Regions from separate parts of the Streptomyces sp. NPDC006879 genome, predicted to be linked through region 2. Evidence: riboswitches for the same ligand, from Rfam matches in the RefSeq annotation. Region 2 holds a riboswitch; each other region holds the start of a gene.

Region 1 (9,940 bases), on a different contig from region 2:
TCCAGGGTCTGCTGGGCCGGGGCGCCTGCCCCCGTCGGGAGCTTCTGGAACAAGGCGGTGCGACCACCGCGCTCGCCGCGGACCCGCAGCTCGCCAAGGTCGCCTGATCCCTACTCCGGCTGCTCGATCAGCTGGGCGATGTACAGCGGCTCACCCAGGCTCTCGATGAGTTCGAGCTGGGTGTCGAGGTAGTCGATGTGGTGCTCCTCGTCGGCGAGGATCTCCTCGAAGAGGTTGGCGGAAGTGAAGTCGCCCTTTGCGCGCATCACCTCGATGCCCCGCTTGAGCCGGTCGATCGCCTCCACCTCGACCTGCCGGTCGGCCTGGAACATCTCCGTGAGCGTCTGGCCGACCCGGACGTGGAACAGCCGCTGGTAGTTCGGTAGCCCGTCCAGCATGAGGATGCGCTCGGTGAGCTTGTCCGCGTGCTTCATCTCATCGATGGACTCTTCGCGGGTGTACTTGGCGAGCTTTGTCCAGCCCTTGTTGTCCTGGATGCGGTAGTGCAACCAGTACTGGTTGATCGCCGTGAGCTCACCGGTGAGCTGTTCGTTCAGAAACTCAAGGACCTCGGGGTCGCCCTGCATCGCAGAGGCTCCTTCCAAGCGTGTGACTGGGCAGGTGCGCGCATCCTCGCACCGCCACCCAAGCGCGTCCAGTAAGTGCATGCTTAGTGGGAGTTGCCCGAATCGACGGAGGCCTGGTCATGACCACCTGCTCTCGTCTGTCACCATGGAGTCATGGGTCAGCCGGAAAGCCGGGAATCTCCGGGAGCAGAGCAGCTGGAGCTTCCTCCGGGACAGCGGCTGCAGCGCGGTTGGCCGGTGACGCACTACGGTCCGGTGCCCAAGTTCAAGCCGGATCGCTGGGAGTTCCGGGTCTTCGGGGCGACCGCCGACGGCGACAAGCGCTGCTGGGACCACGAGGCGTTCGCTTCCCTGCCGTTCTCCACCGTCCTCGCCGACCTGCACTGCGTCACGAAGTTCAGCATGCTCGGGGCCGAATGGGGTGGGGTGCTCGCCCGCACCGTGGTCGAACTGGCTCCGCCAGCCCCCGAGGCCACCCATGTCATGGTCTGGGCCGAGTACGGCTTCAGCTCGAACCTGCGGCTGTCGGACTTCCTCGCCGATCGCACGATCTTCGCCAGCCACAAGGGCGGCGAACCGCTCACCGCGGAACACGGTTTCCCCCTCCGGCTCGTGGTCCCGCACCTGTACGCCTGGAAGGGCCCCAAGTGGGTGCGCGGCATCGAGTACATGACCGCCGACCGCCGCGGGTTCTGGGAGGAGCGCGGGTACCACAACATCGGCGAGGCCTGGAGCGAGCAGCGCTACTCCTATCAGGAGGAGCCGGGAGACGGCCCCGAGCTGTAGGCCCGCGGCGGCTCAGCCGCCCTTGCGCAACTCCTTGAGCCGGGCCACGTCGGCCGCGTGCCCCGCCGTACCGCCCGGAGTCTCGATGACCAGTGGTACCCCGTGGGTCGCCGGGTGGGCCAACAGCTCACCGAAGGCATCCGCGCCGATCCGGCCGGAGCCGATGTTCGCGTGCCGGTCGCGGTGCGAACCGACGCCCTCCTGGGAGTCGTTGGCGTGCACCAGCTTCAGCCGTCCCCCGCCCACCGTGTCGAGGAGCAGGTCCAGAGTCCGGGTCATGCCACCAGGCGGGGCCAGATCGTGCCCGGCCGCGAAGACGTGGCAGGTGTCAAGGCAGACCCCGAGCTTGGGATGGGAGTCCAGGGCTTCGAAGTACGGGCCGAAGTCCCAGGTGCGTGCACACAGCGAAGAGCCCTGTCCGGCGGTCGACTCCAGGAGCAGGAACGGGTCGTCGTCCTCGGTGAGTTCGTCCAACAGCGGCAGCAGCCGCTCCCGTACCTGAGCCAGGGCCTCGCTTCGCGGGCGGCCACCGGTCGCCGAACCGGTGTGGACGACGACGCCGAGTGCACCGATCTCCCGTCCCCGCCGCAGCGAATGCCGCAGCGAGAGGACGGACCTCTCCACCGTGGCCTCGGTGTGGGAGCCGAAGTTGATCAGGTACGGGGCGTGCACGTACACCGGCATGGACTCGGCCGCACAGGCCTCCTTGAACAACTCGTCCTGTGCGGGGTTCCCCCCGGGGGTCGCCCATCCGCGTGGATTGGCCACGAAGACCTGGAGCACCTCCGCACCCATCTGCCTGGCATAGGGCAGTCCCGTCCTGGCCAGGCCACCGGCTACGGGTACGTGCCCTCCCACCGGGTTGCGGTCGCGTCCACTGCGGCGGGCGGTGGGCGCCGGACCTGGGAGGGCCCGTGCGTGGTCGGTGGCGGTGCGCGTGGTCACAGTCCTCGGGTCCTGATCGTGATGGTGCTGCCTTCCGGAGCCTCGTTGCCGGCCGGTACGGACTGGCTGGCGACGGTGTTGCTGAAGGACAGGAAGGGACGCTCCACCTTCACCTTGAAGCCCGCGTCCTCCAGGGCGCGGCGGGCGTCCTTGACGTCCTGGCCGACCACCTCGGGCACCGGGACCTGGCGCGGCCCCTTGGACACGGTGAGAGTGACGGTGTCGCCACGGGCGACCTGGGTCCCGGCGGCGGGCGACTGCTCGGCGACCGTGCCCTGCGGCTGCGCCGAGTTGACCCGCTCGGGCGCGATGCGCACCGTGAAGCCCTGGTCCTGGAGTGCGGCGCGGGCCTCATCGACGTCCGTGCCGAGTGCGGACGGCATCTCGACCGGTGCGCCCTTGCTGACGACGAGCGCCACGGCCGTGTCGGGGGCCCGGCGCTCGCCCGCCGTGGGGTCGGTGCTGATGACCGAGCCCTGGGTGATGGTGTCGCTGAAGGCCTCGGTCACGATCCCGGGGGCCAGACCAGCCTCGGTCAGCTCGCGTTTCGCGTCTGCCAGGGGGCGGCCGGTGACCCTCGGCACGGAGACGATCTTCGGGCCGCGCGAGATGGTGAGTGTCACCGAGCCGTTGCCGCGGATGCGTTGGCCACTTGCCGGATCGCTGGACATGACCGTGCCGCGGTCGAAACTGTCGCTGAAGGCTTCCTCGACGCGCCGGACACCGAGCCCGGCCTGCGAGAGTCGCTCCCGGGCCTGTGCCTCGCTCTTGCCGAGCAGGCTCGGGACCCGGGTGAACTGGCCCGCGCTGATGTACCAGACTCCACCGGAGAGCCCCAGGACCAACAGCACCGCCGCGATGGCCAGGGATGCTCCGCGGCGCAGCGGGAAGAGGCCGGGCCGGCGGGCGGAGCGGGCGCCGGGGCCGGTGGGAGCCGGCACCGGCGGGCGTTCGAAACGGCTGGTCTGCTGGAGGCCGGCGGTCGTCGGTGGCGCCGCCTGCTGGGGTGGACCGCCCACGGGCAGGGCGCGCGGGATCACGCTCGTCCGGTCCTCCGTGCCGTCCCGCGCTACCGCTCTGGCTTGCGGTGGTAGCGCATCCAGCTGTGCGTCGCTGAGCGCGGCGCGGGCCTCACGGGAACGGGCGAGCAGGGCCACCGCGTCGTGCGGGCGCAGTTCGGGATTGCGGGCGGTCGCCGCCGCCACCAACTCGTCGAGGTCCGCGGGAAGCCCGGGAACGACGGCCGACGGGGGCGGGACGTCCTCGTTCAGATGCTGGTAGAGCACCTGGGCGGGGCTGCCGCCGGCGTGTGGTTTGGCGCCCGTGAGCATCTCGTACAGGACCACGCCGCACGCGTAGACGTCTACGCGGGTGTCGGTGGCGCCGTTCTCGATCTGCTCGGGTGCCAGGTAGGAGACGGTCCCAAGGAGCGCGCCGGTGCTCTGGGTGGCCGAGTCCACGGAGCGGACCAGGCCGAAGTCGGCCACCTTGACCCGGCCGTCGTCACCGATCAGTACGTTCTCGGGCTTCATGTCGCGGTGGACGAAGCCGGCCCGGTGCGCGGCGCCCAGCGCGGCCAGGATGGGTTCCAGGATGTCCAAGGTGGCGCGGGGCTGGAGCGCCCCTCGCTCACGCAGCACGTCGCGAAGGGTGCACCCGGAGACGTACTCCATGGCGAGGTAGACGTAGCCGCCGGCGGTGCCCTGGTCGAAGACGGCCACCACATTGGCGTGGTCGAGCCGCGCCACGGACTTCGCCTCGCGGATGAAACGGTCGACGAAGACGGCGTCGGCGGCCAGCGCCGGGTGCATCACCTTCAGGGCGAGTACCCGGTCGAGGCGGATGTCCACGGCCCGGTAGACCGTGGCCATGCCGCCCACCGCGATGCGCGCCTCGATGCGATAGCGCCCGTCGAGGAGCCGCCCGACGAGAGGGTCTTCAAGGGTCGTGTCCACGCAGAGAGTCTACGAGCGCCGCGCGCCGCACCGGCCCGCTCGTGTCCGCTCGCAGCGCAGCTGTGACGTTCGAGCTGGTCAGAAGGCCGGGCGCTCGGGGTCGAGAGCCGCTCGGCCGACTACGGGGGAGGAGGCCTCGGCAAAGTGGCGCCGGGGTATGCGTCCGGCCTGGTGGGCGAGCCGGCCCGCGGCCACCGCGTGCCGCATGGCCTCCGCCATCAGGACCGGTTCCTGGGCGCGGGTGACGGCGGACGCCAGCATGACGGCCGCGCAGCCGAGCTCCATGGCCAGCGCGGCGTCCGAGGCCGTGCCGGCACCGGCGTCCAGGATCACCGGTACCGTGGCCCGCTCGGTGATCAGCTGGAAGTTGTGCGGATTGCGGATGCCGAGGCCGGAGCCGATGGGGGACCCCAGGGGCATCACGGCCGCGCAGCCCACGTCCTGAAGCTTGCGGGCGAGCACCGGATCGTCGTTGGTGTAGGGCAACACGGTGAAGCCGTCGTCGACGAGGGTTTCGGCGGCGTCGAGGAGTTCCACCGGGTCCGGGAGCAGGGTCCGCTCGTCCGCGACGACCTCCAATTTGATCCAGTCGGTTTCCAGCGCCTCGCGGGCCAGGCGGGCGGTGAGCACCGCTTCGCCGGCGGTGAAGCAGCCGGCCGTGTTCGGGAGTACGCGTATGCCGAGCCGGGAGAGCACGGACAGCACCGATCCCTGAACGGCGGGGTCGAGCCTTCGCATGGCGACGGTGGTCAGCTCGGTGCCGGAGGCCACCAGTGCGCGTTCGAGTACGTCCAGGCTGGGCGCCCCGCCGGTCCCCATGATCAGCCGTGAGGAGAAGGCGGTACCGCCGAGCAGGAAGGTGTCTTGCGACATGGTCAGCCTCCCTGGACCGCGGTGAGGATCTCGACCCGGTCGCCCTCGCCAAGTCGGGTGGTCGCCCAACGTCCGCGGGGTACCACGGTCTCGTTCACGGCGGCGGCCACGCCCGAACGGGCCGGGGTCAGGTCGCGGACGAGGTGCTCCAAGGTGGCGCGGTCGGGGAGTGCGCGCGACTCTCCGTTGACGGAGACGGTCATGGTGGGGGAGGTCATCTGGACTCCTTCGTGGATGGCCCCGCCTTGAGGTGGGGGTGGAATCGAAGCTCCGGCGGAGTGGGGCGTCGTGCTGTGGGTTCGCCCTCTGGGCGGTGCGCGGTGTCTGGACAGGCAGGATGTTGTTCACAACACGCGCATGCAGTTTGTGACGGGACGGCCGTCTGACGCTGGCGAAGATGACGGAGCCGCTCGACGTCCGCGCTTGGGCGTGTGACCGCGGGACGACCCATGACCGGGACGTCAACGCGGCGAAGAACACTCCGGCCGCCGGACTGGCGGTGACAGTCTGTGGAGGCGGTGTGAGACCCCAACGAGGTTCCTCCGAAGGGCAGCGGTCGACGAAGCAGAAAGCCCGACCCGCGAGGGAAGGAATCCCCTCCCTTCAGAGGGAGGGGAAGACGTCAGGCTGGCTGCTGCTGGCGGGCGGGTGCGTCGTTGACCGTGGTGGGCGAGGGGAGGCCGGTGCGGAACCGGCGGGGACTGAAGGGGCGGGCCAGCGCGGGGAGTTCCCCGGTGGACAGCACGGCCGCCAGCAGTTCTCCGGTCAGTGGGGTCAGCAGGACGCCGTTGCGGTAGTGGCCGGTGGCCAGATGCAGTCCCGGTAGCTCGCTGGGGCCGAGCAGGGGGGCGTTGTCGGGGGACCCGGGGCGCAGGCCAGCTCGGGTCTCGGTGAGGGGCAGCTCGGTGATGCCGGGGACCAGTTCGTGGGCGTCGCGCAGCAGTTCGTACACGCCGCCTGCTGTGACGGTGGTGTCCCAGCCGAGTTCCTCGCTGGTGGCGCCGAGTACCAACTCGCCGTTCTCCCGGGGAACGAGGTAGACGTGGCCGCCGCGGACCACGGCCCGCACGGTGCGCGAGAGGAAGGGCGCGTACGCCGGCGGCACCTGGAGCCTTAGCACCTGGCCCTTGACGGGGCGGATCGGCGGTTTGGCCTCGGGGGGTAGTCCGTCGATCTGGCCGCTGAGACTGCCGGCCGCCAGGACCGTCTGGTCGGCGGCCAGTTCCACGCCCCCCGCGGGGGCGCCGTCGTGTAGGGAGCCTTCGCCCAGTACGGCGCCGGCCGCCCGGTCGCGCTCCACCCGCAGGCGCGACACCGGGGCCCGGTGGAAGAGCACGCCGGCCCGCTCGCAGGCGGTGACCAGGGCTGCTGCAAGTCTGCGCGGGTCCACCTGGTGGTCCGCGTCCACGCGTAGTCCGCCCCGGACGCCGGGGGCGAGCATGGGCTCCAGGCGTCGGCATTCGCGGCCGGTCAGCCACGTCGACTCCAGTCCGCAGCGGCGTTGTAGCGCGTGGAGGTCGCGCAGGTGGAGGCGGTCGTCGGAGTCCAGGGCCACGGCGAGGGTTCCGCTCGGGCGGAAGCCGATGTCCTGGCCGGTCGTGTCCGCGAGCTCGGCGGCGAAGTCGGGATAGCGGCGTGCTGATTCGAGGTTCAGCCCGAGCAGGGTCTCCTCACCGTAGTGGAGTTCGGTGACCGCCGCGAGCATGCCTGCTGCGACGTGGGCGGCGCCGCCGCCGGGCGTCGGGTCGACGACCGCGGTGTGCAGACCGCGCTGAGCGGCTCGCCAGGCGGTGACCAGTCCGATGATCCCGCCGCCGATGACGAGGACCTCGTGGCTCCGACCACCGGGGCCCTTCTGGGTGGATGCGTGCATGGGCGTCCAGCCCCTCCCTTCGCCGGCATGACCCGGATCAGGTTCGTACGGTCGGAGGCCGTCCAGCCTCCCTCTCAGCCCGGTGCGCCCGGGCTCCCGCGATGGGTAACGGCAGTCAGCCTAACCTCCGCCCCTGGGCGCGGGTAGGCCGCTCTGCGGGGGACGACCTGCGGAGCGGCGGGTGCGGCGGCGGTGGGCGTCTGCGGTGGGCGCGGATCCCCGGTGCGGACACCCTCGCCCATGACGGTCCGTCAGGAGTTTAGGGTGGGCTCCGTGAGCGAGCAGCAGATTCAGGCCGGACCAGCCGGGAACCGCTCCCGGGTCGTCATCGTCGGCGCCGGGATGGCCGGCGTGCAGACCGCCGTGGCCCTGCGGGAACAGGGCTGGGGCGGGCCGGTGACCCTGCTGGGCGCCGAGCCCCATCAGCCCTACGACCGCCCCCCGCTGTCCAAGGCCGTGCTGCTGGGCGAGGCGGAGGGATCGGCCTTCGAAGTCGACTTCGACGCCCTCGCCGTAGACCTCCGGCTGGGCACCGACGTCACCGGGCTACGGTCCGCTGACCATGAGCTCGACACGCCGGCGGGTCCGGTCCCCTACGACGTACTGGTCGTCGCCACCGGCGCCACCCCCCTCGCGCTCCCGGGCAGCGCCGGCGTCCCGGGCGTCCACCTGCTGCGCACCCTCGACGACGCCGAACGACTACGGCCGGTCCTGGCGGACAAGCGTGATCTGGTGGTCGTCGGCGCCGGCTGGATCGGCGCCGAATTCACCACTGCCGCCCGCGCGGCCGGCTGCCGGGTGACCGTGGTCGAAGCCGCCGGCCGACCGCTCGCCCAGGCGCTGCCCGCCCAGGTCACCGCCCCGATGAGCCGCTGGTACGAGGAGGCTGGGGCCCGGCTGCTGACCGATTCCCCCGTGGAGCGCATCCAGTCCGGCTCCGTGACCCTCGCCGGCGGCGCCGTGCTACCCGCCGACGCCGTGGTCGTCGGGATCGGGGCCCGCCCCGCCACGAGCTGGCTCGCGGGTTCCGGCCTCGCGCTCGACCCCGACGGAGCCGTCACCGCCGACGGCCATCTGCGCACCAACCTTCCCGGGGTGTACGCGGTCGGGGACTGCGCTTCCTTCCCCTCCGCGCGCTACGGGCAGCGGCTCCTGGTCCACCACTGGGACAACGCCCTCAGCGGCCCGAGGACCGTCGCCGCCGTGATCCTGGCCGACGAGGCCGGGGAGCCGGCCCCGGTGTACGACCCGGTGCCGTACTTCTGGTCCGAGCAGTTCGGGCGCTTCGTCCAGTACGCCGGCCACCACGGCGACGCGGACGCGCTCGTGTGGCGCGGCGACCCGGCCGGGCCCAACTGGTCGGTGTGCTGGTTGCGTGACCAGATCCTGCGCGCGGTGCTCGCCGTGGGTCGTCCCCGGGACCTGGCGCAGGGGCGCAAGCTCATCGAGGCGAACAGCCGGATGGACCCGGCCCGAACGGCTGACCTCGGTGTCCCGCTCAAGTCAGCGGCCCTGTGACCTGCGGCGCGACTATCCGGGGCCGGGGTCGGGAGTAGCCCGGGTACCGACTGTCGGCGGGAAATGGCAGGCTTGTCCCGTGACCGAGATTGACGCAAAGATCGAAGCGCTCGTACCCGAGTGGCTCTACCTCCCCGACATCGCGGAGATGCTCGACGTCGAAGTGACGCGAGTCCGCCAGCTGGTCAAGGAAGGCCAGCTCATCGCCGTCCGCCGGGGCGAGAACCGCGCCCTCCAGGTGCCGGCCGCCTTCATCGCAGGCGACAAGGTGGTCAAGGGCCTAGTCGGCACCCTGACCCTGCTCCGGGACGACGGTTTCACCGACGAGGAGATGCTGGAGTGGCTCTTCACGGAGGACCCGACCCTGCCGGGGACCCCCGCCCAGGCCCTGGGTGAGAATCGCGGCACGGAGGTGAAGCGCCGCGCCCAGGCGCTCGCCGTCTGATCCGATCCGATCCACGGTGTACGGGGCCGGCTGCCCGGGCCCGTACACCGCCACCAGGGGGGAAACCATGGCCACTGACGCCCATTCGACGGGTCCGCGCGCCCGGCTCGCCGACGCCCGGCTGTACCTGTGCACGGACGCGCGTAAGCGCCAGGGGGACCTTCCCGAGTTCCTCGACGCCGTTCTCGCGGGCGGTGTCGACATCGTCCAGCTGCGTGACAAGGGCATGGAGGCGGGTGAGGAGCTGGAGTACTTGGAGCTGTTCGCCGCAGCGGCCCGTCGGCACGGCAAGCTCCTCGCGGTCAACGACCGCGCTGACGTGGCCCACGCCATCGGCTCCGAGGTGTTGCACCTCGGGCAGGGTGACATCCCCGTGCCGGCCGCCCGGGCCATCCTCGGCGAGGGGGTGCTCATCGGCCGCTCCACGCACGCCGAAGCCGAGGTCGATGCCGCCGCGGTGGAAGCGGGCGTGGACTACTTCTGCACCGGCCCCTGCTGGCCCACGCCCACCAAGCCGGGCCGGTTCGCCCCTGGGCTGGACCTGGTTCGGTACGCGGCTTCCCTCGACCAGGGCCGCCCGTGGTTCGCGATCGGCGGCATCGACGCGGGCAACCTCGACCAGGTGTTGGACGCCGGTGCGAGCCGCGTGGTCGTGGTGCGGGCCGTCACTGAGGCCGAGGATCCTGGTGCGGCAGCGGCCGAGCTCGCCAAGCGGGTCCGTGCGCGTAGCTCCTGACCCTTGGGCGTTTGCACCAGTACCGCCCTTTGGCCTGCTGCTTCCCCGAAAGTGTCCATAATTCTGTCCGAGGAGTGGACGCTTCTTGGGGGGAGACGGCGCACTGTCTAACCTGCCGGTATGGCCCTTGGTACCCCCTCCACCCGGACGGACCGTGCACGTACGGTCCGCGATCTCCTCGCGTCCGGAACCTCGTACTCCTTCGAGTTCTACGCGCCGCGG
Region 2 (9,940 bases):
CGATCCACGGCCCTTGGACAGCGAGCCCGAACCGGCCCCACCAGCGCCGTCGCGGCGCTGGGAAAGCCGCCGCAGCAGACCGCCCTTCCCACCAGTCCCCGACCCTGCACCAGGACTGGACGGCGATCGGCCGGCGAACCCGCCCGCGCCCGCCCCGCTACCGCCCGTGCGCTTGTTCAACCTGTTCAGCACGGGGCTTGTCCCGGTGGGCGAGGTGGAAGACGGGCGGGAGCCGCGGCGAGGGGAAGAGGCTCCGGAGCTGACCGCACCGAGCCCGGAGGAACGCCCTCGGCCCCCCGTACGGTGACCACGGCCGCCGGAACGGCCCCGGCCTGACAGGGCGTTGGACGTCGTGCGAGGACCGGAGGGGCGCAGTACGCGCCCTCCGGGCCTCTTCGGGCTGGTGGTGCGGGAGCGGTAGGCGGCCACCCCGGCGGCGATCAGACCGCCTCCGGCAGCAACCCCCGCAGCCGTCAGCACGCCCGCCGTGCCGGCCGCCGCGTAGGCGGCTGATGCCCCGGTGGTGGCGGCCTCGGTGCCGAACAGGGCCACCGGCCACGCCCGCAAACGCCCCGCACCCACTTGAGCAGGCACGGGATCGGTGCTGTCGGCGGGCTGCTGGTTGAGGGTGATCTCGATCGGCACCGACTGACCGTCCGGCCCGTCGACCGAGGCCAGCGCCTCGGACGTGGGCGGGGTGTCGGGCGGTGCTTTCGTACTCGTCTCGGTGGTGGACACTGGTCACGCTCCTTCGGGAGTGAACGGCGGGTGTCCGGCCGGGCCCTGGAAAGCAGGCCGGGCACCCTCAGGGGTGTCATGGCAGGTCACGCAGATGCCGAGCGAACGCGGGATGCAGTACCCGACGTCCACCAGGCAGTTGGGGCAGGTGCGACGGGCCCGCATCGCCGCGGCGAGCGCCGTGCGGCGGGCCGCGGTCATGGGCCGGACCGGGCGGGCGCAGTCGATGCGGTAGAGGTAGGCCACCAGCGGGCCCGCCGGCGGCGAGGCCGGTGAACCTCCGCGACGACGTCCTGACCACCCGGCCGCAACCCCAGAGCGCGGAGCTGACGGCGGGTAGCCAGCCCTTCGGGGGCGAGGTGCCACCGGTAGGTGGGCAGGGTGCTCATGGTGTCGGGGTGCCGAAGGGGAGGGGCTGGACCCTCCAGGTGACCTCGCAGGCCGGGGGCAGCGCGGCCCCCGGGGTGTGGGTGGTCCAGCCCGAGCGCGGCGCGCCTTCGGCCTCGGCGGCGATCTCAGCGGCTTCCACCGTGGGGTGGACGCTATGCAGGCGGCCGTAGTGGAAGAGGGCGTAGACGCGTTCGGCCCGCTGGTTCTGCTTGCGGGTGGCACGCAGCAGTGTCCGAAGGGCCTGTCGGTCCTCGGTGTCCAGCAGCGACTGTGCCCGCAGGGCCTCCAGCTCTCCTTCGAGCCGGGCTGCATCCCGCGTTGCGCGGGTGAGAGCGACCCGCAGTTCCTCCACAGTGATCCCGGCCCGGATCGCCGCGTCGGTGGCGAGGTCCCGTTCCAGCTCGTGCTGCTCGCCCTTGGCGCGGGCGGCCCGGGCGTCGGCTTCGCGCTTGGTGAGGTCGGTACGCAGATCGTCGAGAATTCGGGTGCGGATCAGGGTGATCATGCGGTGGCTCCCTCAAGGTCCAGGGCGGGGGTGGTGTCGCGGTGTTCCTGGTAGCGGGCGGTCACCCACCCGACCGACCAGCCACACAGCTCGGCCGCCTGCCGGATCGGCAGACCGGCGTCGAACGCGGCCCGGACCGTGGCCCGCGCCAACGGCTCCTCCTGCCGCTCCTCGGCGGGCCCGGCGGACAGCAGAGCCTGGCGTTCACGCTTGGCCCGCTGCTGTTCACGCTCGTGCTCACGGCGTTCACGGGCCTCCCGCTCCCGTGCCTCCAGCTCCCGCCGCTGAGCCGCCTCCCGCTCGGTGCGTTCACGCTCCCGCTCACGCTGTTCACGCTCGGCCTCACGGCGCTCACGGTCTTCCCGCTCGGCCCGCTCCTTCGCCTCGGCCCGCTCGCGCTCCTCACGCAGTGCGGCCTCTTCCCGGGCGGTCTGCTCCCGGGCCAGCATCGCTTCGTGTTCACGCTGTTCACGCGCCAACTGGGCCGCGTGCTCGCGCTCCTCACGGCGCCGACGCTCAGCGGCTTCCCGGCGCTCTTCGGCGGCCCGCTCCCGCTCCGCACGCTTCGCGAGCTGCTGGGCTTCGCGGGCGGTACGGGCGGCGGTGATGGCCCGCCGGTAGGCGAGACCGGTCTCGGCCGTGACGATCAACAGCAGCGGTGCGACCGAGTGGACCGCGACGCCGACCAGGTCTTTCTTCAGCGCGCTGTCAGCGATGTTCAGGGCCAGGGTCATGGCGCCGGTCATCCACCGCAGCGCGATGGGCCACCGGCCACCGTCCCCGCCCATGGCGGCCAGAACGGAGTCCAGACGGACCACGATGACCACGGCGGCGTCCACGACGAGGGGCAGGATCGGGGCCGTCCACTCCCAGCCCTTGGGGCTGTGGCGCTCCATCAGCGGGGTGACCGTGAGGATGGAGAACAGCATCGCCCCGCCCACGATCAGCCATGTGCCGACCGACAGGGCGCGTTCCGCTGAACGGATCTGAGCACTGTTCACGACCGGCCCCCGTCCCGTGAACGCACCTTGATCGAGGCCAGCAGCCGGACCGGCGAGGTGCCGTCGTCCGGCTGCTCCGGGTACTCCGTCCACTCCCACTCGGCCCCGGCCGTGAACACGAAACCGAGCCCGGTGAGCGCCCGTGAACGCTCCGCCGGGGTCGGCACCACCTTGGTGTCGAAGTCGTGCTCCGGCCACTGCGAGACCGGAACACCCATGAGGGCGATGTACAGGGTCCACCTGCCGGTACGGATGGACAGTTGCGCGGTGTGATCACTCATGCGGCCACCGCCGTGCGCTCGTGCACGGGGCGCCGCACAGCAGCGCGGCGGGTACGCCGGCAGGAGGTGCGGGACTGCTTCAGCGGGAGGGCCCGCAGCAGGCTCTCCGCGTAGGCCGCGGTCTCCGGGTCGCTCTCCCGGAGCTCCGCGAGGACCTCGCGGGCCACGTCCAGGCGGGCCGCCCGGTCCATCACGGACTCGGTGGGCGAACTGGTGAACAGCTCCAGGTCGATCCCCAGAGCCAGCTCAACGAACTCGGTCGCGGTAACGGGCTCGCGACCAGCAACGATGGACTTCATGAGTCGTTCTCTCCCTGTGAAGGTGTGGCGGCTCGACAACGGCCCCGGGGTGCATCCCGGGGCCGTGCTGTGCTTCAGGTGGTAGTGCGCCTCATCAAGCGGGCAGGCCATCCGACGCAACGGCCGATGCCCTGCCCGCATGACGAGTGACGGGAAGCCCGTCACTGTCGTGCCGCAGTTCCATGCGCGCCTTACGCTCCTTCGCTTGGTCGGCGCGCGGTTACTGCGGTCCCTCAGTCGCTACTCGCTGAGTGGATCTCCCTCCCTCACGGGTGTCATGGACCGGGTGCAGCCCAACCACCGGGGTCCCCCCGATCCGATCCCCCGGGGACTCTCCCGAGGGCCAGACCGACGACTTAGCCGATGACACCGATCACTCCGTGAAGACGCCGGACTTTTACGCCTCCCCTGCCGCTCGGACCGCGTGTAAGCAAGTCCGGCGGGGGCCCCGCTGTTCGTGCAGGTCGAAGCAGCCCAAAGAAGGCCCCTTCTGCGTGGTTCACCGCCCTCCCCGGAAGTTCCGGATCGGGCGGTGGCCACAACCAAGAGACTGGACCGGTGGACCGGTCCAGTCAAGCGATGGGGTCACGCTTCGTCGTGTCGATGCGACAGAAAGTGCAGGTGAGGCGGCGCTTCTGGGTGATAAAAAAAAGCTGAACCGGTGGACCGGTCCAGCAGTTCCGTTTGCCGCTTTCTGCCTACATTGCGTAGGTGTCGACCTGTTCGAACAGTGAGGACGGTGTGACGCCTTCCTCGCAGACCAACGGCTTCCCCTGCTCGTCGTACGCGGTGTGCAGCAGCACGGCTACCGGCGTCCCCTCCGGTACCCCCAGGCGGTCCGCTTCCGTCTCCGACGCGCCGCGCACAGTGGTTACGTCCACGCCTTCTGCCGGGCCCCGCCCGGTCTGACGTCGGACGTATCGCGTCGTCCCTTCCGCGATCGGGGCGGTGTCTGCCAGGCGCGGTGAGACCTCCGCGACCTCCGGAGGGAACCACGCCTCAACGCAGCTATTCGGCGTTCCGTCCGGGAGCTGGAGCACGCGAACGCGCCGAAGCGCCTTCGCCCCGGGTGAGAGTCCAAGGGTGGCGGCGACCCGGGCGGGGGGTTCCGCCCAGTCGGGCTCACCGATGCGCAGGAACGGCATCCCGCCCAAGATGCGCGCCGACCCGGCACGGCGAGCGCCGGCGGGACGTGCCACGGGCGTTTCCGTGACGACGAACCCGGTCCCCTGCTTGGCCACGACCACGCCATCGTTTCGCAGTACGTCGACTGCCTTGATTGCGGTTGCGCGTGACACATCCCACTGCTCGGCCAGCTCTCGGCCGGACGGAATTGTGTCCCCGGGCGCGATCTCACCAGCGGCGATGCGGGCGCGCAGGAACTCTGCGATCTCTTCGTACTTCAGAACTGCCATGGCTTCCCCTATTTCCTGCGCTGGACTGGTCCACCGGTACACACGATACTGCGACCATGTCGAATCTCGAATTGGCTCCCTCCGTGATGCGGTTCTATGGCGAGACGGTCAACGAGGACAACCGCCTGCGCAGCTCGGCAGACGGTCGGATGGAACTGGTCAGAACTCAGGAACTCCTCCGACGCTTTCTGCCCCCCGCGCCGGCGCGCGTGCTCGACGTGGGCGGGGGGACTGGGATTCACGCTGAATGGCTGGTGAAGGACGGCTACGACGTCGCCCTGGTAGACCCGGTGCCCCGTCACGTTGAAGCCGCGATGGCGGTGTGCCCGGCGGTGGTCGGTGACGCGCGCGACCTGCCCGAGCCGGACGACACATTCGACGTTGTCCAGCTCCTCGGGCCGCTGTACCACCTGCCCGACCCGGCCGACCGGCAACGGGCACTCGCGGAAGCCTCCCGTGTGGCCAAGCCCGGCGGATTGGTGGCCGCCGCCGCGATCAATCGCTATGCGTCGCTCTTCGAGCACGTCACGTACGCCCACCTGCACACCGAGCGGATTCACAACTCCGTCTCCAAGATCCTGGAGACGGCCGTCTATGACGGATCGCGGGGGTTTACCCTCTCGTACTTCCACCGAGCCGAAGAGCTGGTGGCAGAGCTGGTCGCCTCCGGGCTGGAGGATGTGCAGGTCTTCGGCATCGAGGGTCCCGCGTGGTCGCTGGTGAAGGCGGCAGAACAGCAGCCGGGCGAGGGCCCCACGGATGAGCTGATCGCCTCAGCCATGGACGCGGCCCGTATGGCAGAGCCGTACCCGGAGCTCCTCGCCGCTAGCTCGCACCTCTTGGCCGTCGGTACGGTTCCCGCCGGCAGCGGCGACTGACGGCCCTGACCTGCGGACGAGGTCATGGGGCCGGGCCGTCTGTGGGCCGTCGGGGGGCAGCCAACGACAACCCACAACCACCATCAACGACCGGCACCGGCCCGCCCGGGTCGCCGCTGAGCTGGGCGACGACCCAGGGCACCTCGGCGTGTCTGCCACACTGGATGAACCATGCCTAAGCCCGGAGAACTCACTTTCGTCGCCCCCCGCGGAGCCAAGAAGCCGCCGCGGCACCTTGCTGACCTCACGCCGGCCGAGCGCCGCGAGGCCGTTGCCGCGATCGGGGAGAAGCCCTTCCGCGCCAAGCAGCTCTCGCAGCACTACTTCGCGCGGTACGCGCATGACCCGGCCGAGTGGACCGACATCCCCGCCGCGTCCCGCGAGAAGCTCCGGGCCGAGCTTCTTCCTGAGCTGATGACGGTGTTGCGGCACATCAGCTGCGATGACGACACCACCCGCAAGACGCTGTGGAAGCTGCACGACGGCACGTTGGTCGAGTCCGTGCTGATGCGGTACCCGGACCGGGTCACGATGTGCATCTCCTCGCAGGCCGGCTGCGGCATGAACTGCCCGTTCTGCGCCACCGGGCAGGCCGGTCTGGACCGCAACCTGTCCACCGCCGAGATCGTGCACCAGATCGTGGACGGCATGCGCGCGCTTCGGGACGGCGAGGTGCCCGGAGGGCCGGCGCGCCTGTCGAACATCGTGTTCATGGGCATGGGGGAACCACTGGCCAACTACAACCGGGTCGTGGGCGCGATCCGGCGGCTGACCGACCCCGAGCCCGATGGCCTCGGGTTGTCACAGCGGGGGATCACCGTGTCCACCGTCGGCCTGGTGCCGGCGATGACACGTTTCGCCGACGAGGGGTTCAAGTGCCGTCTGGCCGTCTCGCTGCACGCACCCGACGACGAACTCCGCGACACCCTGGTGCCGGTCAACACCCGTTGGAAGGTGCGCGAGGTCCTCGACGCGGCGTGGGAGTACGCCGAGAAGTCAGGGCGTCGAGTGTCCATCGAGTACGCCCTGATCCGCGACATCAATGACCAGGCCTGGCGGGGTGACCTGCTGGGACGCCTGCTCAAGGGTCGGCGGGTGCACGTCAACCTCATCCCGCTGAATCCGACTCCTGGCTCGAAGTGGACGGCCTCTCGGCCCGAGGACGAGAAGGCGTTCGTCGAGGCGATCGCCTCACACGGCGTGCCGGTGACCGTCCGTGACACCCGTGGTCAGGAGATCGACGGGGCCTGCGGTCAGCTCGCCGCTGCCGAGCGCTGAGGTCGAGTCGGGCCAGGCCCGCGGGATCGAAAGCCCGGTCCGTCTGCCGGATGGGATCCGGCCGGAGGCTCAAATCGGCCCCGGGGTAGTCTGGGGCCGAACCAACTGCATATTCCGACAGGGGAGCGCCACAGCGCTGAGAGTGCGGGCACCGTCAAGCCGCAGACCCTCTGAACCTCGCCCGGGTCATTCCGGGTAGGAAGTTCGGTCACCACTCAAGCTGTTGCGCCCTGCCCGGCGACCGCTCCGGTCCTCAATGATCGAGCGCCGGGTGGGGCCGCGTCTTCTCCTGGTCACCCAGGAGGAAAACACCAGTGAGCACCACCAAGAAGATGGCGGGCGCCGCCCTCGCCGCGGCCCTCGGCGTCAGCACGCTCGCGGCCTGCTCCGGCTCCGAGGAAACGGCCAAGGACACGGGGTCCTCTGCCAGCTCCAAGGCCGTCTCCAAGACGGTCACGGTCGTCAGCCACGACTCCTTCACTCCGTCGGACGCCGTGTTGAAGGAGTTCGAGAAGCAGTCCGGTTTCACGGTCCGCAAGCTGAAGAGCGGGGACGCCGGGGCCGCCCTCAACCAGGAGATCCTCACCAAGGGCTCGCCGCGCGGCGATGTCTTCTTCGGCGTGGACAACACGCTGCTCTCGCGCGCCCTCGACAACGGCATCTTCACCCCTTACGAGGCCAAGGGCCTCGATCAGGTGAAGGAGGAGTTCCGTCTCGACCCCCTGCACCGGGTGACGCCCGTGGACACCGGCGACGTCTGCGTGAACTACGACAAGAAGTACTTCGCAGACAAGAAGCTCGCTCCTCCGCAGACCCTCGATGACCTGGTCAAGCCCGAGTACAAGAACTTGCTGGTCGCGGAGAACGCAGCGACATCCTCCCCGGGGCTGGGCTTCCTGCTCGCCACCGTGGGCAAGTACGGCGAGGAAGGCTGGAAGGACTACTGGAGCAAGCTCAAGGCCAACGGCGTGGAGATCGTCGACGGCTGGGAGCAGGCCTACAACCAGCGCTTCTCCGGGTCCGGGGGCGGTAAGAAGGCAAAGGGGGACCGTCCGCTGGTCGTCTCCTACGCCTCCAGCCCGCCCGTCGAGGTGCTGTACGCCGACCCGCAGCCGAAGACCGCCCCGACCGGAGTGTCCACCGGGACCTGTTTCCGCCAGGTCGAGTTCGCCGGCCTTCTGGAGGGGGCCAAGAACCCGACGGGTGGTAAGGCGCTTCTCGACTTCATGATCGGCCTGCAGTTCCAGGAGGACCTGCCGCTGAACATGTTCGTCAACCCGGTGACGGGGAACGCGAAGCTCCCGGAGGTCTTCACCCAGCACGGCGAGGTGATCGCCAAGCCGGAGACCGTAGCTCCCGAGGCCATCGCCAAGAACCGTGAGCAGTGGGTCAAGGCATGGTCCTCGATCGTCGTGAAGTAACGGCGCCGCCAGCCCCACCGGCCCCGGCGTCCGCCGGCGCACCCGAAGTGCCGGTCGGTCCCGGTGCCGGTGGCACCTGGGTGCGGCTCGGGCTGATGGCCCTGCCCGTCGCCTTCTTCGCGCTCTTCTTCGCCTGGCCGGTGACCTCCATCGTCGGCCGGGGTCTGAAGACCGAAACCGGCTGGCACCTCGGCCGGGTCGGTGAGGTGTTGGGTGACCGGGACATCGTGGACGTGCTCTGGTTCACCACCTGGCAGGCGCTTGCCTCCACGGTTCTGACGCTGCTGATCGCGTTGCCTGGCGCGCATGTGTTCGCGCGCTTCGACTTCCCCGGCAAGCAGGTGCTCCGGGCCGTGGTCACGGTGCCGTTCGTGTTGCCCACGGTCGTGGTCGGCACCGCCTTCCTCGCCCTGGTGGGGCGCGGCGGTCTGTTCGACGAGCTCTGGGGTGTGCGGCTGGACACCACGGTGTGGGCGATCCTGCTCGCCCACGTGTTCTTCAACTACGCCGTCGTGGTGCGCACCGTGGGTGGGTTGTGGTCCCAGCTCGACCCTCGCCAGGAGGAGGCCGCCCGGGTACTGGGCGCCACTCGCTTCGAAGCCTGGCGCCGGGTGACGCTGCCGGCCCTCGGCCCGGCCGTGGCTGCGGCGGCGCTGATGGTCTTCCTCTTCACCTTCACTTCCTTCGGTGTCGTCCAGATCCTCGGTGGGCCCGCCTTCGCCACGCTGGAGGTCGAGGTGTACCGGCAGACAGCGCACCTGCTGGACCTGCCCACCGCCGCAGTCCTGACCCTGGTGCAGTTCGCCGCGGTGGGTCTCATCCTCGCCGTCCATGCCTGGACGGTGCGCAGGCGGGAGAGTGCGCTCACGCTCGTCGCCCCCGAGCAGACCTCCAGGCGCCCGGTGGGACCCGCGCAGTGGGGCCTTCTCGGCGCGGTCCTGTCGAGCATCGCCCTGCTGATCGTGTTGCCGCTGGGAGTGCTGGTGGAACGCTCCCTCGACGCACCCGGCGGCTACGGTCTCGGCTTCTACCGGGCGCTGTCCGACCCGGACGCCGGTGGGGGCACCTTCCTGGTGGCGCCGCTGCGGGCGGTGGGCAACTCCCTGCTGTACGCGCTGGCGGCCACCGGCATCGCCCTGCTGATCGGGGGGTTGGCCGCGGCGGCGTTGACACGCAGGCCAGGACGCCTGGTGCGTGGTTTCGACGCCCTGTTGATGCTGCCGCTCGGGGTGTCCGCCGTGACGGTGGGCTTCGGTTTCCTGATCACCTTGGACGAGCCTCCCCTCGACCTTCGAACGTCATGGATCCTCGTCCCACTTGCGCAGGCACTGGTCGGAGTTCCTTTCGTGGTGCGGACCATGCTGCCGGTGCTGCGTGCGGTGGACGGGCGGCTGCGCGAGGCGGCTGCCGTGCTGGGCGCCTCCCCGTTGCGGGCCTGGCGGGAGGTGGACCTGCCACTGGTGTGGCGGGCTCTGTTGATCGCCGCCGGTTTCGCCTTCGCGGTCTCGCTAGGCGAGTTCGGGGCGACCGTGTTCATCGCCCGACCCGATCGCCCCACCCTGCCGGTGGCCGTGGCGCGGCTCCTGGGGCGGGCCGGTGAACTCAACTACGGGCAGGCGATGGCCCTGAGCACCATCCTCATGTTGGTCTGCGCAGTGGCGCTGCTCGTACTGGAGCGGCTGCGCACCGACCGAACCTCCGGAGAGTTCTGATGGCGCTACTCGAACTGGACGA
Region 3 (9,940 bases), on a different contig from region 2:
TGCTCTCCGCAGTCAATCGACTACAAAGGGAAGTAGGCGCGCTGTTGAGTGCCCTCTCGATCTCTATCAGTATCTGAAAACTCACTCCTTGTGATCTACTAGCGCTTCCACCACGATTGCGTCAAGAGGGCCTTGAGGGACCATTCCCGGCCACTTACCACTACAGCGGGGTTGGCTATGCGCGAGTCGGTACAGGCAGAGGTCATGATGAGCTTCCTCGTCTCGGAGGAGCTCGCATTCCGCATTCCGGTGGAACTCCGTTACGACGCACAGGATCCGTACGCGGTGCGCCTGACCTTCCACCTCCCCGGCGATGCGCCCGTGACCTGGGCGTTCGGGCGGGAGCTACTCCTCGACGGCATTAACAAGCCGTGCGGGGACGGTGATGTGCACATCGCTCCCACGGACCCCGAAGAGCTGTCAGACGTCCACATCCGCCTACAGGTGGGTGGTGACCGTGCTCTGTTCCGGGTCGGCGCCGCCCCCCTGGTGGCCTTCCTGGACCGGACCGACCGGCTGGTGCCGATGGGCCAGGAGCGCGCCATGGGTGATTTCGAGGAGAACCTGGAACGAGCCCTCGACCGCATCCTCGCCGGGGAGAACGCGGGCTGAGCCAAGGGGAGCGATGGCTGGATCTCAGTGGGTTCGGTCGGCTCGACAGGGGTGGACCGCCGCTGTGGTGACTACGCTGCGTCATGACCGCCGAGGTTGCTCGGTGCTGTCGTCCGGTCGGTGGCGCCCAGTCCGACGGGGCGGGTGGGACCAGGACGCGGGCTGAGGGCGCGCGGGACCGGCCCGGTCTGCTGCGGGGCCGACGCAGGTGCTGGTCACGGCTTTCGGCGTCGTCCCCGACCCCTGCGCCCGGATCCGGCGTCCGTGCCGCCGGCCGATGTCCCCGGGCGGTCGGCGGACACCACCAGGGCGGCGAGCACCGTGGTCACCGGAACCGAGGCGACCAGACCGATCGAACCCACGAGGGTGCGGACGATCTCCTCGGCCACCAACTCGCTGTTGGCCACTGTCCCGACGCTGCTCTGCGCGATCGAGAAGAGCAGCAGCAGCGGCAGTGCGGCGCCCGCGTATGCCAGTACCAGGGTGTTCACCACCGAGGCGATGTGGTCACGTCCGATCCGGATGGCGGAGCGGTACAGCGCCCGCGGTCCCATCGCCGGGTCGGCTTGGTGTAGTTCCCACACCGCGGAGGTCTGGGTGACCGTCACGTCGTCGAGCACGCCCAGCGAACCGATGATGACTCCGGCGAGCAGGAGGCCGCTCATGTCGATGTCCGGGTACAGGCCGTGGATCAGACCGGTGTTGTCATCGGTGTTTCCGCTCAGGAAGGCCCAGTCGATGAACAACGATCCCAACACGCCGATCAGCAGCAGCGAGATCAAGGTTCCGAGGACCGCCACCGAGGTTCGCGCGCTGAACCCGTGGCACATGTAGAGGGCGATCAGCATGATGGCGCTGGCCCCCACCACCGCCACCACCAGAGGATTGGACCCCTGGAGGATGGCCGGCAAGATGAACATGGTCAGTACGGCGAAGCTGACGGCCAGGGCGATCAGCGCGGTCAGGCCGCGCATCCGCCCGACCACGATCACCGCTACGGCGAACAGCCCAGCCAGCAAGGCGACCGGGAGCTTGCGGTTCACGTCGGTGACGGAGTACTGCAGGTCCCGAGGGGCGTCCGGGGCATAGGCCACGACTACTTCCTGGCCCTGTTCCAGTTGGCGCGGTGCCCCGGGTTGAACGATCTCCACGAAGGTCCGGCCGCTCTCCGGACCCGTGGTGACCTCGATCGTGGCCCTACGGCACTGCCCGGTCTGGGCGTCCACCGCCTCGCGGCCCTCGGCCGTGGAGGTGTCCCCCGTGGGCGGCACCTGGGAGGCGTTCACCTCCTTGCAGTCGATCCGTGCCAGGGCGGTGACGCGTCCCTGTTGGGTCTGCCGGTCGAAGCCGACGCCGGTGCGGTCCTGTGCCGTGCTCCCACCCGGCCACAGGACGAACAGACCTGCCAGAACGGCCGCGGCGAACGGGACCAGGACGGCGGCGATGACCTTGCGCAGATGCCGGGAGACAGGGGCAGCCGGACCGTGGGCGTGGCTGTGTCCGTGCCCCCCGTGCCCGTGGTCAGGGGGGCCCTCGGGTTCGTCCGCGCGGCCCTGACCGGGGACCCCGGGCCCGCGCGGAGGCACCGCCGGAGGCTGGGATCCGGGGCGGGAGCGGTAACCGTGGTCGCGGTCGTGCTGCGGATCGTCGTCAGTCTGCGGCGAAAAGGTCACCGACTGATCATCGCAAGAGATGAGGGGGCCCACTGTTCAGCACGCCAGGCATGACGCTAGCGTGGGGGCACCTTTGCACACGCGGGAGCTCGGAGCACCGGGCTGAGAGGGCGCTGATCACCGTACGCACGTACGGGAAGAGGCTGCGTCGACCGCCGAACCTGTTACCGGGTAATGCCGGCGTAGGGAGATAGGTCTCATGACCATTCAGGACGCACGCACGCCTGCCACCAGCCAGGGCGGTCAGGAAGAGCGGAAGCCGGGTTGGCACAAGGGGTACGTCGAGGGTTCCCGCCCTGACCTCAAGGTGCCGGTCCGGCAGGTGCACCTCACCAACGGCAGGGACGTGACGCTGTACGACACGTCCGGGCCCTACACCGATCCGACCGTCGACACCGATGTGCGGCGCGGCCTTGCGCCGCTGCGCGAGAACTGGATCATCAGCCGCGGCGACACCGAGGAGTACGCGGGCCGTCCGGTGCGCCCCGAGGACGACGGCATCAAGCACACCTCGCCCCGCGGTGGACTCAAGAACCTCGATGCGGTCTTCCCGGGCCGTCCCCGACTGCCCCGACGGGGACGTGGCGGGGCGGCCGTCACTCAACTCGCCTACGCCCGCCGTGGCGAGATCACCCCGGAGATGGAGTTCGTCGCGATCCGGGAGAACGTCTCTGCCGAGGTCGTGCGCGAGGAGATCGCCGCCGGTCGCGCGGTGCTCCCCGCGAACGTCAACCACCCGGAGATCGAGCCGATGATCATCGGCAAGAAGTTCCTGGTGAAGGTCAACGCCAACATCGGTAATTCCGCCGTCACCTCCTCCATCGAGGAGGAGGTGGAGAAGATGACCTGGGCCACCCGCTGGGGTGCCGACACGGTCATGGACCTTTCCACCGGCCGTAACATCCACACCACCCGTGAGTGGGTGCTGCGCAACTCCCCCGTCCCGATCGGAACCGTGCCCCTCTACCAGGCGCTGGAGAAGGTGGACGGTCGGGCGGAGGAACTGTCCTGGGAGATCTACAAGGACACCGTCATCGAACAGGCCGAGCAGGGCGTGGACTACATGACGGTGCACGCCGGCGTGCTGCTGCCGTACGTGCCGCTGACCGCGCGCCGGAAGACCGGCATCGTCTCGCGCGGCGGATCGATCATGGCTGCCTGGTGCCTGGCGCACCACCAGGAGAACTTCCTCTACACGAACTTCGAGGAGCTCTGCGAGATCCTCGCGGCGTACGACGTCACCTACTCGCTCGGCGACGGTCTGCGACCCGGCTCGATCGCGGATGCCAACGACGCCGCGCAGTTCGCCGAACTCAAGACGCTGGGCGAGCTGAACACCATCGCCAAGCGCCACCAGGTGCAGACCATGATCGAGGGCCCGGGCCACGTCCCGATGCACAAGATCAAGGAGAACATCGACCTCCAGCAGGAGATCTGCGAGGAGGCCCCGTTCTACACCCTGGGCCCGCTGACCACCGACGTGGCTCCGGCCTATGACCACATCACCTCGGGCATCGGCGCGGCCATGATCGCTTGGTGGGGTACGGCGATGCTCTGCTACGTCACGCCCAAGGAGCACCTGGGCCTGCCCAACAGGGACGACGTCAAGACCGGCGTCATCACGTACAAGATCGCAGCGCACGCAGCCGACCTGGCCAAGGGGCACCCGGGTGCGCAGGAGTGGGACGACGCGCTCTCCGACGCGCGCTTCGAGTTCCGCTGGGAGGACCAGTTCAACCTGGCCCTCGACCCGGACACGGCCCGCGAGTACCACGACGAGACGCTGCCGGCCGAGCCGGCCAAGACCGCGCACTTCTGCTCCATGTGCGGTCCGAAGTTCTGCTCGATGAAGATCAGCCGCAGCATCAGCGAGCAGTTCGGTGGCGACGAGAACGCCGCCACCGAGGCGGAGATCGCCGAGGGGATGATGCAGAAGTCGGCGGAGTTCGCGGCTTCGGGCAACCGCGTGTACCTGCCGTTGGCGGACTGAGTCCCGCGCGTAGGCTTCCCGGCCCGCGTCCTTCGGGGGGAGGCGCGGGCCGGGCCTGCCCGCAGGGGGCATCGCGGCTTCGCCGGTGCTCCCTCGTTCGGGGCTGAGCCGAGTGGCGGCTCAGCCCTGCCGGCCGGAGAGCCGACGAACCTGCTGGTCGTATTCGCTCAGCAGCTGGGCCAGTTGGTCCAGCGACTCCTTCGGCACCTCGGCGGGCGCGGACTCCACCACGAAGCGTGCCGCTGCCGTCAGCGCGGCGAGTTCGTAGGCGTGGAAGGTGCCGCGCAGCACCATCGGCCGGACCCGTTCCAGTTCCATCAGGCGGCCTGGGACCGCACGTACTCCGTGACCTGCGCCAGCTCCTTGGCGAACTGGTCGTAGTCCTCCTGCATGCCGTTGATGTAGGCGCTCCAGCCGAGGCTGGACTTCGCGTAGTGGACGGCCTCTTGGATCTCCTCGTCAGTCGCCCCGAAGAGCTTGGCGGCCTCGCTGTGGAACAGGCTGCAGAACCGGCACTTGGTCTCGGCGTGCAGGCCCACCCCGATGAGTTCCTTGTACTTGTTGGGAATGAGCGTCTGGCCGAGTTCGATTCTCTTGAAGAGCTCCCATTCCGGACCGAGCAGCTCGGTGGGGATCGCGGAGAAGAAGTGCGGCACCAGTCCCAGGGTCTGCTTGATGTCGGCCTCGATCTCGCCGCGGTTGTTCGTGGCAGCCATGACAGGGCCCCTCTCGCGGGCCGGACGCCGACGACCCGGGTCCGGCCGCGCTGGGGGCGGACGTGTCCATCAACCCGGGCCGTGCTGCACGGAGCGCACACGCGAACAGACGTTGACCGGGCCTGGGCGCGCGATCACGTACGGCATCGGGCCTTATGTTCAGCTTAGAGCCGATCGGTGGGGAATGTTCGGCCGCTCCGTGGGCTTCGGTGGTGCAGCCGCGGCGGAGCAGGAGGACAAATGGCGTCCCGGCGCCGACCCGCCTCGGTGGACCGCCGAGTGGACTCCCTCGCTGCGGGGCGATCAGCGAACGGGCGGTGCGCCCGGTTCGTCGTGGTCCGGGCCGCCGAACTCCGGTCCGCTGTAGTCCGGGCTGCTGAAGCGCGGACGGGGCGCCGGGTCGTCCGCGCGGGGGGCTGGGCTGCTGAACTGGGGGCTGCTGAAGCCCAGCCGGGGCATCAGTCCCGGGGAACGGTGTGGCGGGGCTGCGGAGTCGCCGCGTTCGTCGGCCTTCGCGAGAGCCTCGTGGAGGAAGGGCAGGATGCCTCGTTCCAGCAGGGCGAGCCGCCAGGCCTCCCGGGCTCGGTGAACCTCGTCGGGGACGGCTTCGTCGGTGTCCGCCGCCACCGCGGTGGCACCATTGCGCAACGCCGTCAGGAGCAGTCCGATGGCCGCGCAGAGGATGCCGATCGCGGTGAGGCCGGCGAAGAGCCAGCCGGCGGTGACCAGGGTGCCCGCGAAGGCCGGTTCCGGCTCGATGAGCTTGAGGGCGTACCCGCTCAGCAGGAAGATCACCGAGGCGGTGCCCGCCAGGAGTGGGGCGAGTACGGTCACGATCGCGCCGGCACCGGCGCCATCTGCGCCCTTCGCACCGGTGTCCCCGGAAAGTGCGCCGGCGTTCCCGGGCTCTCTCAGTTCTTCCCGCACTTTCACATAGTGCTCGTATTCCGCGGCGGCGGCTGAGATGAGTATCGGCTCGGCATTGAGCGCCATCCTGCGCAACTGCTCGGTATTGAGCTGCTCACCCAGAGTGGATGCCTCCCGGCGTCCTGGCGCGGTGCGCAATGCCTCGTCGAGGAGCCGTTCGAATTCCGGCCGGTCCTCGGCCAGCAGGTGCGGAGCGCTGGTCATGTGCATCCCCCGATGCTCCGTAGGGCCGTACGCCGGTGCAGGAAATCCGGGCAGTCGGCGGAAACGGAGGAGAGCCTGCTATGGACAAGCCGATAGTAGGGCGACCATGCCGTGTGGAGACAGAGTCTTTCCGTAAATGAGGGGTTCGGCTGGGCTATCGGCAGATGCCGGATGAATGCTCACTGCCCCAACGGCAGTTGCACGACGAGCAGTTTGCCGGCCATGGTGACGCCGCCGTCCATCGCCACCGCAAGCCCGTCCGCGTAGACGTGTGGTCCCTCGACGGTCGGCCGGGGACTGTCCTCGCCGTCCTCGGAACCGACCACGCCGAGTAGGTACGGAATGGGGCTGTGGCCATGGACCACCCGCCGGCCGCCGTACGCATCGAGCAGTTCCCGCACGGCCGGCGGGCCGGACTCCTCATCGCGGAAGGCGAACCGGCGAGTGAACTTCCGGAACAACTCCCAACACTCCCCGGCGTCACCGCGGGTGAGTACCTCGTGCACGGTGTCGTTGACGTCCTCGATGGACGAGCCGTAGTCGAGGTAGGCCGTGGTGTCGGAGTGCAGGAGTAGGTGGTCGTCTTCCAGCGCAGCGGCGTCCAGCCGTGACATCCACTGGAGGTGGACGTCCTCAAGGCGCTCCATGTCGGTGTGTTGTCCGCCGTTGAGCAACCAGGCGGCCTGGAAGGTCGCGGTGCCGGCGCCGGAGCCCACCGGAGTGTCCCCGAAGCGCTTCGCGCCGATGAGCAGTAGCTCGTGGTTGCCCATCAGGGCCTTGCAGTAGCCGCCCGCGGCTGCGGCCTCCGCGGACAGCCGCATCACCAGATCGATGACGCCGATGCCGTCCGGTCCGCGGTCGGTGAAGTCGCCGAGGAACCACAGCCGGGCGTTGCCCGCCGACCACTGGCCGTCGGCGTCGACCAGGCCCTGGGCGCGCAGCTCGGCGAGGAGTTCGTCGAGGTAGCCGTGCACGTCGCCGACGACGTAGAGCGGCCCCGGTCCGTCGGGGGCCGGCTCTCCGGATGATCTGTGGATCTGCAGGGTGCTGCCCGGCCCGGTGATCACGGGCAGGTCCCGCTGGGTCGGGGTGTACTCGTCCGTGGCCACAGGCTCTGTCGGTTCGCTGGTGGTCGAGCAGGTACCCAGGTAGGGGCCTGGATGCGGGGCCGCAGCTGTGGGGGCGCCGTACGGGCCGGGGTAGGTGGCGGGGCCGAACTGCCCGAACCCGTGGGGTCCGGGCTGCCGGGGGAGCTTCGGCTCGCGGTGTGACATGGCGGTGGCCCGGGCGTCGCCCGGCGCCTCCGTCTGCACGGGTCCCTGACCGGCCCCCTGAGTCATCGACCCCTCCACCACCGTCGCGCTGCCGCACACCCTCGGAGTTCCCCTGGTCGTCGGGTCCGTGGTGTCGTCCGCCCATCATAGGAATGCGGCTCGTGCTCTGTGATGCACCAGGGGTGATGAATCCGGCTGGACCCGATGGAGCCTTGGCGCTTCCTCCCGAATTGCGCGGACTGTCGCCGATGGTAGAGCCGGGACCGGGCTGCGCCCGGAGCCTTCAGTCCCGGTCCGGCGAGCGGGGGGCGCTGACCGTCGTGCGTGGCGGGCGGCGCTGTGAGGAGGCCCGCACGATCAGTTCGGTCGGTATGACCTGCTCGACCGGGCGTTCGTTTTCCGCTCCCTCGATGGCGTCGATGAGTAGCTGGACCACGGCGGTCCCGATGCGTCGGGGCTTGAGTGACAGCGTGGTGATCGGCGGTTCGGTTTTCGCGTAGACCGTGGACTCGCTGCAACAGACGAGCAGCAGGTCTTCGGGGACGCGTAGCCCGTAGCGGCGAGCTGCTGCCAACAGGTCGGTCCCGTTGGGGTCGAAGAGCCCGTACACGGCGTCCGGCCGGTCGGGCCGGGCCAGTAGCCGGTCGGCGGCGACCGCTCCCGCGCACGGGTCGTGGGCGGGATACGACTCCAGGACGGGGTCCTGGCCCACCCGGGAGCACCAGTCGAGGTAGGCCGTGGTCGACAGCCGGGTGTACGTGTCGGTGGTGGTGCCGGTGAGCAGGCCGATCCGGCGTGCACCGGCCGCTGCGAGGTGGTCGAGCAGGTCGAGTACGGCTGCCTCGTGGTCGTTGTCCACCCAGGCGGTGACCGGTAGGGAGCCGGCCGGCCGGCCGTCGGATACCACCGGTAAGCCCTGTCGGACCAGTTCGGCGACGACGGGGTCGTGGTCGGAGGGGTCGATGACCACTGTGCCGTCGAGGGCGACGTTGGACCAGACGTCGTGGCGGGAGGTGGCGGGGAGGATCACGAGGGCGTAGCCGCGGGCGAGGGCGGCCGAGGTGGCGGCCCGGGCCATTTCTGCGAAGTACGCGAACTCCGTGAAGGTGAAAGGTTCATCCCCGTAGGTCGTCACGGTCAGGCCGATGAGGCCCGATTTGCCGGTACGGAGGGTTCGGGCCGCTGCCGAGGGGCGGTAGCCCAGCCGGTCGGCGACCTCGCGGACATGGCGGCGGGTGGCGTCGGGGAGCCGTCCCTTGCCATTGAGCGCGTCTGAGACGGTCGTGATGGAGACGCCGGCCGCCGCGGCCACGTCCCTGATGCCCGCCCGTCCTGGCCGGCTGGGCCGCCGGGGGGTCTCGGTCCGGCTCACCTGGTGCTTCCCTGCTGCTGTCATGGCGACCCGATAGTAGGGCTCGGAGGGGTGGTTGGTCCGGGTGCATATGCACTCATTGACAGGCACGATTCTGCATGGCTTGCCAGGCGGAATGACCTTGATAGCAAAGGTAGTTGAGGCCGAATGGCCAAGAGTGCCACTTGTCGACCCGGACGGGCCTGCTGCGGGAGTGAGGTCTCAAAGAGGTCTCAACTCACCTGCACGAGGGATGCGCGCCACGGCGCAGGCCACCGGCGCGCGCATATATGCACGCGCTCCCCCACGCTTTCCGGCCGCCACCCGTTCTCCGGACGCCACAATCCTCATAAGGTGAGCAGTATTGAGTTGGACGGGAAGGTCGAGGAGGACCTGCGGTGAGCGAGAAGACCCCCAAGCTGCGCGCTGAGCTGGACGGTATCCCCACGTACAAGCCCGGGAAGCCGGCCGCTGCCGGGGGCCCCGTGGCCTACAAGCTGTCCTCGAACGAGAACCCCTACCCGCCGCTGGCCGGGGTGTTGGAGAGCGCCGTGGCGGCGGCCGGAAGTTTCAACCGCTACCCGGACATGGCGTGCACGGGCCTGATGAACGAGCTCGCCGAGCGGTTCTCGGTGCCGGTGGAGCACCTGGCGACCGGTACCGGTTCGGTGGGTGTGGCCCAGTCACTGATCCAGTCCACGGCCGGCCCGGGCGACGAGGTGATGTACGCCTGGCGGTCCTTCGAGGCCTACCCGATCATTACCCAGATCTCCGGGGCCACTTCGGTCAAGGTGCCACTGACCAGCGGTGATGTGCACGACTTGGACGCCATGGCGGATGCGGTCACCGACCGGACCCGACTGGTCTTCGTCTGCAACCCGAACAACCCGACCGGCACCGCCGTGCGCCGGGCGGAGCTGGAACGATTCTTGGACCGGGTGCCCTCGGACGTGCTCGTGGTGCTCGACGAGGCCTACCGCGAATTCGTACGGGACGTGGAGGTTCCGGACGGCATCGAGGTCTACCGGGACCGGCCGAACGTGGCGGTGCTGCGCACCTTCTCGAAGGCCTACGGGCTGGCCGGCCTGCGGGTCGGCTTCGCGGTGGCACACGAGCCCGTCGCGGCTGCGCTGCGCAAGACGGCGGTGCCGTTCGGGGTGAGCCAGCTCGCACAGGACGCGGCGGTGGCCTCG

Evidence for each region. A riboswitch is a leader RNA that binds a small molecule or an ion and turns the genes downstream of it on or off. The one in region 2 is predicted to bind thiamine pyrophosphate.
Region 1: another riboswitch for thiamine pyrophosphate. It lies ahead of thiO (glycine oxidase ThiO); the one in region 2 lies ahead of ACFYMC_RS12605 (thiamine ABC transporter substrate binding subunit).
Region 3: another riboswitch for thiamine pyrophosphate. It lies ahead of thiC (phosphomethylpyrimidine synthase ThiC); the one in region 2 lies ahead of ACFYMC_RS12605 (thiamine ABC transporter substrate binding subunit).

The regions. Positions count from the first base shown of each region.
Region 1 is NZ_JBIAGC010000035.1:467-10,406, forward strand. It holds gene ACFYMC_RS22415 (bacterioferritin-associated ferredoxin) at 1-107, shown strand, start outside; gene bfr (bacterioferritin) at 111-587, opposite strand; gene ACFYMC_RS22425 (sulfite oxidase-like oxidoreductase) at 741-1,373, shown strand; gene ACFYMC_RS22430 (deoxyribonuclease IV) at 1,386-2,231, opposite strand; gene pknB (Stk1 family PASTA domain-containing Ser/Thr kinase) at 2,315-4,273, opposite strand; gene ACFYMC_RS22440 (thiazole synthase) at 4,352-5,146, opposite strand; gene thiS (sulfur carrier protein ThiS) at 5,149-5,364, opposite strand; partial or broken gene ACFYMC_RS22450 (RNA-guided endonuclease TnpB family protein) at 5,553-5,735, shown strand; gene thiO (glycine oxidase ThiO) at 5,769-7,019, opposite strand; TPP riboswitch at 7,017-7,129, opposite strand; gene ACFYMC_RS22460 (NAD(P)/FAD-dependent oxidoreductase) at 7,293-8,537, shown strand; gene ACFYMC_RS22465 (Rv2175c family DNA-binding protein) at 8,617-8,982, shown strand; gene thiE (thiamine phosphate synthase) at 9,050-9,718, shown strand; gene metF (methylenetetrahydrofolate reductase [NAD(P)H]) at 9,839-9,940, shown strand, end outside.
Region 2 is NZ_JBIAGC010000012.1:81,888-91,827, forward strand. It holds gene ACFYMC_RS12560 (hypothetical protein) at 1-738, opposite strand, end outside; partial or broken gene ACFYMC_RS12565 (RRQRL motif-containing zinc-binding protein) at 742-1,127, opposite strand; gene ACFYMC_RS12570 (hypothetical protein) at 1,124-1,633, opposite strand; gene ACFYMC_RS12575 (DUF2637 domain-containing protein) at 1,630-2,634, opposite strand; gene ACFYMC_RS12580 (DUF6303 family protein) at 2,631-2,915, opposite strand; gene ACFYMC_RS12585 (hypothetical protein) at 2,912-3,214, opposite strand; gene ACFYMC_RS12590 (GntR family transcriptional regulator) at 3,913-4,629, opposite strand; gene ACFYMC_RS12595 (class I SAM-dependent methyltransferase) at 4,686-5,507, shown strand; gene rlmN (23S rRNA (adenine(2503)-C(2))-methyltransferase RlmN) at 5,679-6,785, shown strand; TPP riboswitch at 6,895-7,005, shown strand; gene ACFYMC_RS12605 (thiamine ABC transporter substrate binding subunit) at 7,100-8,206, shown strand; gene ACFYMC_RS12610 (ABC transporter permease) at 8,287-9,918, shown strand; gene ACFYMC_RS12615 (ABC transporter ATP-binding protein) at 9,918-9,940, shown strand, end outside.
Region 3 is NZ_JBIAGC010000055.1:12,172-22,111, forward strand. It holds gene ACFYMC_RS26880 (IclR family transcriptional regulator) at 1-77, shown strand, start outside; gene ACFYMC_RS26885 (SsgA family sporulation/cell division regulator) at 178-612, shown strand; gene ACFYMC_RS26890 (YibE/F family protein) at 828-2,285, opposite strand; TPP riboswitch at 2,357-2,491, shown strand; gene thiC (phosphomethylpyrimidine synthase ThiC) at 2,485-4,275, shown strand; gene ACFYMC_RS26900 (hypothetical protein) at 4,396-4,593, opposite strand; gene ACFYMC_RS26905 (carboxymuconolactone decarboxylase family protein) at 4,593-4,991, opposite strand; gene ACFYMC_RS26910 (hypothetical protein) at 5,295-6,128, opposite strand; gene ACFYMC_RS26915 (metallophosphoesterase) at 6,302-7,462, opposite strand; gene ACFYMC_RS26920 (LacI family DNA-binding transcriptional regulator) at 7,680-8,792, opposite strand; gene hisC (histidinol-phosphate transaminase) at 9,146-9,940, shown strand, end outside.